DNA from 2 places in the Arthrobacter sp. 92 genome. Region 2 is predicted to be linked to the other one. Evidence: riboswitches for the same ligand, from Rfam matches in the RefSeq annotation. Region 2 holds a riboswitch; the other holds the start of a gene.
The links. A riboswitch is a leader RNA that binds a small molecule or an ion and turns the genes downstream of it on or off. The one in region 2 is predicted to bind thiamine pyrophosphate.
Positions count from the first base shown of each region.

Region 1 (3,452 bases), 950 kb from region 2:
ACCTGGGCGTCGCGGAGAAGTTGGTAGACGCCTCCCGCGGAGACCGTGGCGTGCGACGCCCCGGCCCGCCCCGCACCGGTCCGCGCGGACCCGGCTGGCTGGTCTTCCCGCTGGGTTGCTCCGATGACCACCGTGCCATCCAGCCGGGGAACGATGTAGACGGGAATTCCGTGGACCATGCCGCGCACGGTGGAGGTCAGCAGCGGCTGCAGGTGCTCCGGGACACGGAGACGGAGGATGTCGCCGTAAACAGGCCGCAGCGGCAGGTTGAGCCCCTCGGGCAACCCGTCGAGTGAGCCCGCCTCAAGACCGTTGGCCACGATGGTTTCGGTGGCGTGCACGGCGCCTCCGCCGGCAAGGCGGACGCCGCTGACGCGGCCGTCATCCCAGAGAAGTCCAACGGCCCTGTCCCGGACGGCGTAGCCGTCGGCAGCGCCGGAAACCCGGGACGTTTGCGCGTGCTCCGCCAGGGCCCCGGCGATCCGGGCCAGGAGCTTCCGGGGATCCACCTGGTGGTCGGCGGGGATGTCGAAGGCGCAGGAGATGCCCGGGCTCAGCAACGGTTCCCGGGATCTGGCCTCGCGGATGGTCAGTGGTTCAACCGTGAGGCCGTGCTCCTGCTGGACCGCGCGGAGGTCGGCGAGGGTGCGGCGGTCCGCGGCGTCGGCACCCACCGCCAGGGTCGACGTCGTCCGGTATCCGGTCTCCGCCGCCTGCTGGTCCGGAGATCCGGCGGCCGGCGGCGAGGCGAGGCTGGCTGCGAACGCCGGCCACAGCCTGGATGACTCAAGCATGAGACCCAGGAGGTCTTCCTCCTGGTAGTGGAGTTCGCTCACAGGTGCCAGCATGCCGGCGGCCGCCCAGCTGGCTCCCGTTCCCGGCGCATGGTCGATCACCACAACGGACCGTCCCGAACGCCTGGCTTCCCAAGCGATTCCGTGGCCGATGATGCCGCCACCGATCACCGCCACGTCCGCATGCAGCGGTCCGGAACCAGGCGCCGCGGAATCAGGCGCCGCGGAATCAGGGCTTGCGGATTCAGGGGTTCCCTGCCCAGGAGCTGTGCGGCTGGTTTGGGGGTTCATACACATCCTTCCCTACGCCGGTACTAACCGGATCAGGTCAAGCGGTCGGCTCTGACGCCCTCTCAGCCCTGCAGCAAATTGTGACAGCTGCGGCGGGCTCCCGCGGTACCTCCCCAGTTTAGAGGAACTAGGCTGGTTCCATGACCGAGCAAGCCGTCCACACCACCGCCCGCCTCTACCTCTGCACTGATGCCCGCAGCGACCGGGGAGACTTCGCAGACTTCGTCGACGCCGCATTCGCCGGCGGCGTGGACATCATCCAGCTCCGCGATAAGAACCTCGAAGCCGCCGAAGAGCTCGAGCTGCTGGAGGTGCTGCAGTCCGCATCCCAGCGCCACGGCCGGTTGTGGGCCGTCAACGACCGTGCGGACATCGCATCCTTGTCCGGGGCTCCGGTGTTCCACATCGGGCAGAAGGACATCCCCCTCAGCTCGGCCCGCAAAATGCTGGGCAAGAACACGGTGATCGGCCTGTCCACGCATTCCGCCGAGCAAGTGGACGCCGCCATTCTGGCGTCCCCGGGCAGGAAGGGGCTGGACTACTTCTGCGTCGGCCCGGTCTGGGCCACCCCCACGAAGCCCGGGCGCGCCGCCGTCGGGCTGGATCTGGTGAAGTACGCCGCGGAGGCAATCCGGCGCTCGGATGTGGGAACTGTGGAAGGCGTGCTCCCCTGGTTTGCCATCGGCGGGATCGACCTGACCAATGTCGAGCAGGTGGTTGCGGCCGGCGCCGAACGCATTGTGGTTGTCCGTGCCATCACCGACGCCGACGATCCGGCCGAGGCGGCCCGCTTGCTGCTGCAGGCGCTGGACGCCGCGGGGTCCTGATCCGGCGGCGGTGTCCGTTGCGTCCGCCGCGCAGCTAGGGCGTCCCGCAGGTGCCAGACGCGGCTCTAACCGGTCAACCCCAGTTGCGTCATGCGCCTGGCGTGCTTCTCGGCCAGCCCAGCCATGACGCCGCCCACCAGGATTTTCGCTCCCGCCGCATCCGCGCCGCCGATCAGGGCGCTGAGGAACGCGTGCTCGGAACCAACCCGTTGTGCCTGGGTCAGCGCTTCGCCGAGCAGCCGGCGGCCCCACAGTGCCAGCCGCGAGGCGAGGCGCGGATCGTCGGCCAAGGCACGTCTGAGCCTCTCGCGGAGCACATCCGTCGTCTCGTCCGAAGCCTGGATGCGCTCGATGACGGCGCGGGCGCCGGCATCCACGTAACGGGAAATCTCACGGTAGAAATCAGCGGACACCGTGTCAATCACGTACGCCTTCATCAAAGATTCGTACCAGTCCCCCGGCCGTGTGCGTTCGTGAAAATGATCAACGGACGTTTGGAAGGGGAGCATGGCGTCTTCGGCATCGATACCCATCTCAGCCAGCTTGGCGCTCACCAGTTCGTAGTGTTGAAACTCGGTGACGGCCATCCGGCCCAGGACCGCCCGGTCGTGCAGGGTGGGCGAATACCTGGCATCGGCCGCGAACCGTTCGAAGGCCGAAAGCTCCCCATAAGCCATCACGCCAAGGAGATCTGCCACGAATCTGTCGGAAGGAGCAGTGTCAGCCCGGGATGTGCTCATCCTTCAAGACTAATGGCGAAAATGGAGCTAATCTGACTTTCGTGTCACACCATCGCCTGTCCCCCAGCGTCCACGAAGAGACCAACCGGCTGGCCGAAGCCCTGAAGGCATTGCGCACCGAGCTGGAGCTACCGGGCCCCTTCCCCGCAGACGTCCTCCAGGATGCCCTGGCAGCCATTGCCGAACACAAGATGCCCGACTTGGATCTGACGGACATCGACTTCGTTACCATCGACCCGGCGTCGTCCACGGACCTGGACCAGGCCCTTTTCATCGAACGGGCCGGCGAAGGCTACAAGGTGTACTACGCCATCGCCGACGTCCCGTCCTTCGTGGCCCCCGGAAGCGCCCTCGACGCCGAAACCCGCCGCCGCGGCCAGACATTTTATGCTCCGGACGGACGCATTCCGCTGCACCCGGAAGTCATTAGTGAACAAGCAGGAAGCCTGCTTGCCGGGCAGCTTTGCTCCGCGTTTGTTTGGGAGTTCGACCTCGACGCCGGCGCCGACGTTTCGGCGGTGCTCGTGCGGCGGGCGCGGATCCGCAGCCGGGCGAAGCTGAGTTATCACGGGGTCCAGGCCGAACTCGACGCCGGGGCTGCCCCGCCGGTCCTCCAGCTGTTGAAGGAAGTGGGACTCAAGCGTGTGGAACTGGAACGGCTGCGCGGAGGCGCCAGCCTGAATATGCCGGATCAGGAAATTGAACAGCTGCCCGACGGCGGCTACCGGATCAATGCCGCCCCGTCCCTTCCGGTGGAAGACTGGAACGCCCAGATCTCACTGATGACCGGGATGGCCGCC
Region 1 covers NZ_CP189863.1:3,686,809-3,690,260, forward strand. The annotation lists gene thiO (glycine oxidase ThiO) at 1-1,085, opposite strand, end outside; TPP riboswitch at 1,078-1,199, opposite strand; gene thiE (thiamine phosphate synthase) at 1,226-1,912, shown strand; gene ACP4XC_RS17085 (ferritin-like fold-containing protein) at 1,978-2,652, opposite strand; gene ACP4XC_RS17090 (RNB domain-containing ribonuclease) at 2,694-3,452, shown strand, end outside.
Region 1: linked by a shared signal. The riboswitch ahead of thiO (glycine oxidase ThiO) and the one ahead of ACP4XC_RS21625 (ECF transporter S component) in region 2 are both predicted to bind thiamine pyrophosphate.

Region 2 (3,452 bases):
GTCCCTGGCTGCGGCCGGTGCAATTGTGCGGATCGCCATCGGACCATCGCTGCTGGACCGCGTCCTCGCCTCCGATGTCCTGCTGGCCATCATCGGCGCGGCGCTCTGCATCGACATGGCGGTGAACAGGCACCTGAACAACCTGATGCTGCTGGTGGCGCTGTCCATCATCGGCTTCATCGGCTCGGTGACGGTTGCGCGGTTCGTTGCGGACAGGCGGGACCACCCCAATGAATCCTGAGGCAGTGAGCATGGACTGGCTGATTGATGCGGTTTCGGCCGTCTTTATGGTGGGCGGCGCGGTGCTGTCCCTGGGCGCGGCCATCGGGCTGCTGCGCTTCCCGGACCTCATGAGCCGGATGCACGCGGCCACCAAACCGCAGGTGCTGGGGTTGTTCCTGCTGCTGGCCGCGGTGGGCCTTCAACTGCGGTCCTGGTGGGTATGGCCCGTGCTTCTGCTGGCGTGGATCTTCCAGCTGCTCACCGTACCCGTGTCCGCTCACATGGTGGGCCGCGCGGGCTACCGCACCAAGCACCTGCACAAGGAACTGCTCACCACCGATGAGCTGGAGGCCGTGGTGCAGCGGGCAGCAGATAAGCAGGGCCTCGAGGATGAGGCCTGACCCTGCGGGTTAGACGATGTCCTGGGTCTTGGCGAAGCGGGTGATGGCCCGCTGGGTGCCGCGGTTGGCGAGCACCTGGATGACCGCGCTGACCGATGCCGAGATCAGGGCGAACGTCAGGGCGGAGCGGAGCGTGGTGGGAACATCGTCCTTGCCGCCCTTCGGGGGCTTCTTGCCGGTGCTCTTTTCCCAGATGGTGTCCACGAGCTTTGTGCCGGCGAAGCCTGCCAGGAGGCTGACTCCGGTGCCAAGCAGCTTGATGAAGATGTTCATACAGGAACTCCTTGTGAGGGGAACAGGGCTTTCCCTAGCCTAACGGCATCCGTGAGAGGATTCCCGCCAACGCCTCGACCACCAGTTGGCGCCTGGAGCGGGACCAAGGGCTCTGGCAGCACCTGGCTCGGCCACGTCGTTTGATGCCATGGCTGCAGCAGCATCCGAACCGAAGCCCAGGAAAACCGCCGCCGGATTGTGACTGCCGGCCCGGGAATCACAGGTCATTCAGGTGTAAACTGAGCACCGCCCATAAGGGCGATTTGATACGACAGGGGAGCGCCGCCGTCGGGCATCACTGGAGCAATCCAAGGAAACCGTGGATGGGCGCTGAGAGTGCGGACAGCCGCAGACCCTCGAACCTGATCCGGCTAGTACCGGCGCAAGGGAGTCGAGTTCTCAGAGTGTCCGGTAGCAGGCGGCAACGCCGCGACAAAGCCGGGGAACACTCTCCCCTCCTGTACTTCAGGAGGAAGACATGACTGACATTTCTGCAAAGCAGACGCTGACCGGCAGCAAATACAACTGGCGGGTGGTGGACATTGTGGTGGCCGCCCTCGCCGCCGTGGCCGGCGGCGTCATTTTCTGGGCCTGGGACCAGGGCGCCAACGTGATCTCCACGCCTGTCAACGCGCTTTACCCGCCGCTGACAGGGCTCTACGCCGGCGGCTGGATGATTCCGGCCATCCTGGGCATGCTCATTGTCCGTAAGCCCGGCGCCGCGCTGTTCTGCGAAACCGTGGCCGCCACGGGCGAGCTGATCATGGGCTCGCAGTACGGCACCACGGTGCTGATCTCCGGCGTTCTGCAGGGCCTGGGCGCCGAACTGGTGTTCGCGGCGTTCATTTACAAGCGGTTCAACCTGCCGGTTTCCCTGCTGGCTGGCGCAGGCGCCGGCCTCTTCTGCGGCCTCAACGACTCCTTCATGCCCTGGGGCTGGAATATTGCCTACGAAGCCGGTGACAAGCTCGCCTACATCGTGTTCTGCGCCATCTCCGGCGCCGTTATTGCCGGTGCCGTCTCATGGGTTGCCACCCGTGGCCTCGCCAGGACCGGCGTGCTGAGCTCCTTCGCTTCCCGCAAGGCAGCAACGGAGCCCGTCTTCTCCTGATGAGCTCCCACGACGCCGGTGTCCGCCCGGCAGCAGTCGCGGCACGCGGTTGGGGCTGGCGCCACGCCGGCCGGCCCCGTCCTGCTGTCCGCGCCCTTGACCTGGACATCCGTCCGGGCGAACGGGTGCTGCTGCTGGGCCCCTCGGGGGCGGGCAAGTCCACGCTCCTGCACGCCCTGGCTGGGGTCCTCGGGGACAGTGCCGCCGGCTCCCACGGGGCGGCCGGCGGGGACCCGGAGGATGCGGACGAAACCGGCAGCCTCCTGATCGATGGGGCGCCCCCTCGCGCCCAGCGCGGCCGCGCCGGGCTAATGCAGCAGGATCCCGAAACCCAGGTGGTGCTCTCACGCCTGGGCGACGACGTGGCCTTCGGCGCGGAAAACCTCTCCGTGCCCCGCGAGGAAATCTGGAAGCGCGTGCATGAAGCACTCGACGACGTCGGGCTTGCCCACCTTTCGCTGGACCACCCGACGTCGGCCCTTTCGGGCGGCCAGAAGCAGCGCCTGGCGCTCGCGGGAATCCTGGCGATGCGCCCCGGACTGATCCTGCTCGACGAGCCCACCGCCAATCTCGACCCCGTCGGTGTCCTGGAGGTCCGTGACGCCGTGGGCCGCTGCCTGGACAAGGCCGGGGCCACACTGGTGGTGGTGGAACACCGGGTGGGCGTGTGGAAGGACCTCGTGGACCGGATCGTGGTCCTGCAGCCGGGATCCTCCACGGACCCCGCGGTGCTGATCGACGGCAGTCCCGACCAGGTGCTGGAACAGGCCAGGGATATGCTCACCGCCGCCGGAGTCTGGGTGCCCGGGTACGTGCCGGCCACCCGTGGCCGCTCAGGCGCGGACGCCGGCGGTCAGGGGTCCGGCACCCAGCGGTCCGGCACCGGCGGGGAGCCCGACGCCGGTGCGCTGCTGCTTGCAACGGAGCAGTTGGCCGTCTCCCGGGAAAGGCCCCGCCGCCGCGGTTTCACCACAGTCCCGCCCTCGCCGGTCCAGTCCGGCATAGCAGCCCAGGTCCGCGCCGGCCACGCGCTGACCATCACCGGGCCGAACGGTTCGGGAAAATCCACGTTCGCACTGACCCTCGCCGGACTGCTTGAGCCGGTGGCGGGCAAGGTGTCCGCCACGGTGGATCTCAGCACGGGTGCGGGCATCGATCCCTACAAGTGGCGGGCCGAACAGCTGATCTCGCGGATCGGCACGGTGTTCCAGGAGCCCGAACACCAGTTCGTCACCGGCAGGGTCCTGGACGAGCTGATGTTCGGACCCCGGCACCTGGGCCACGGCGAGGAGCGCGTGGACGAACTGCTGGAGCGGCTCCGGCTGGCCTCCCTGGTGGACGCCAACCCCTACACACTTTCCGGCGGCGAGAAACGCCGGCTTTCGGTGGCCACGGTCCTCGCGGCGCACCCGCAGGTGCTGGTCCTGGACGAACCCACCTTCGGC
Region 2 covers NZ_CP189863.1:4,635,314-4,638,765, reverse strand. The annotation lists gene ACP4XC_RS21640 (monovalent cation/H+ antiporter complex subunit F) at 1-241, shown strand, start outside; gene mnhG (monovalent cation/H(+) antiporter subunit G) at 231-623, shown strand; gene ACP4XC_RS21630 (DUF4235 domain-containing protein) at 633-896, opposite strand; TPP riboswitch at 1,160-1,303, shown strand; gene ACP4XC_RS21625 (ECF transporter S component) at 1,375-2,007, shown strand; gene ACP4XC_RS21620 (ABC transporter ATP-binding protein) at 2,007-3,452, shown strand, end outside.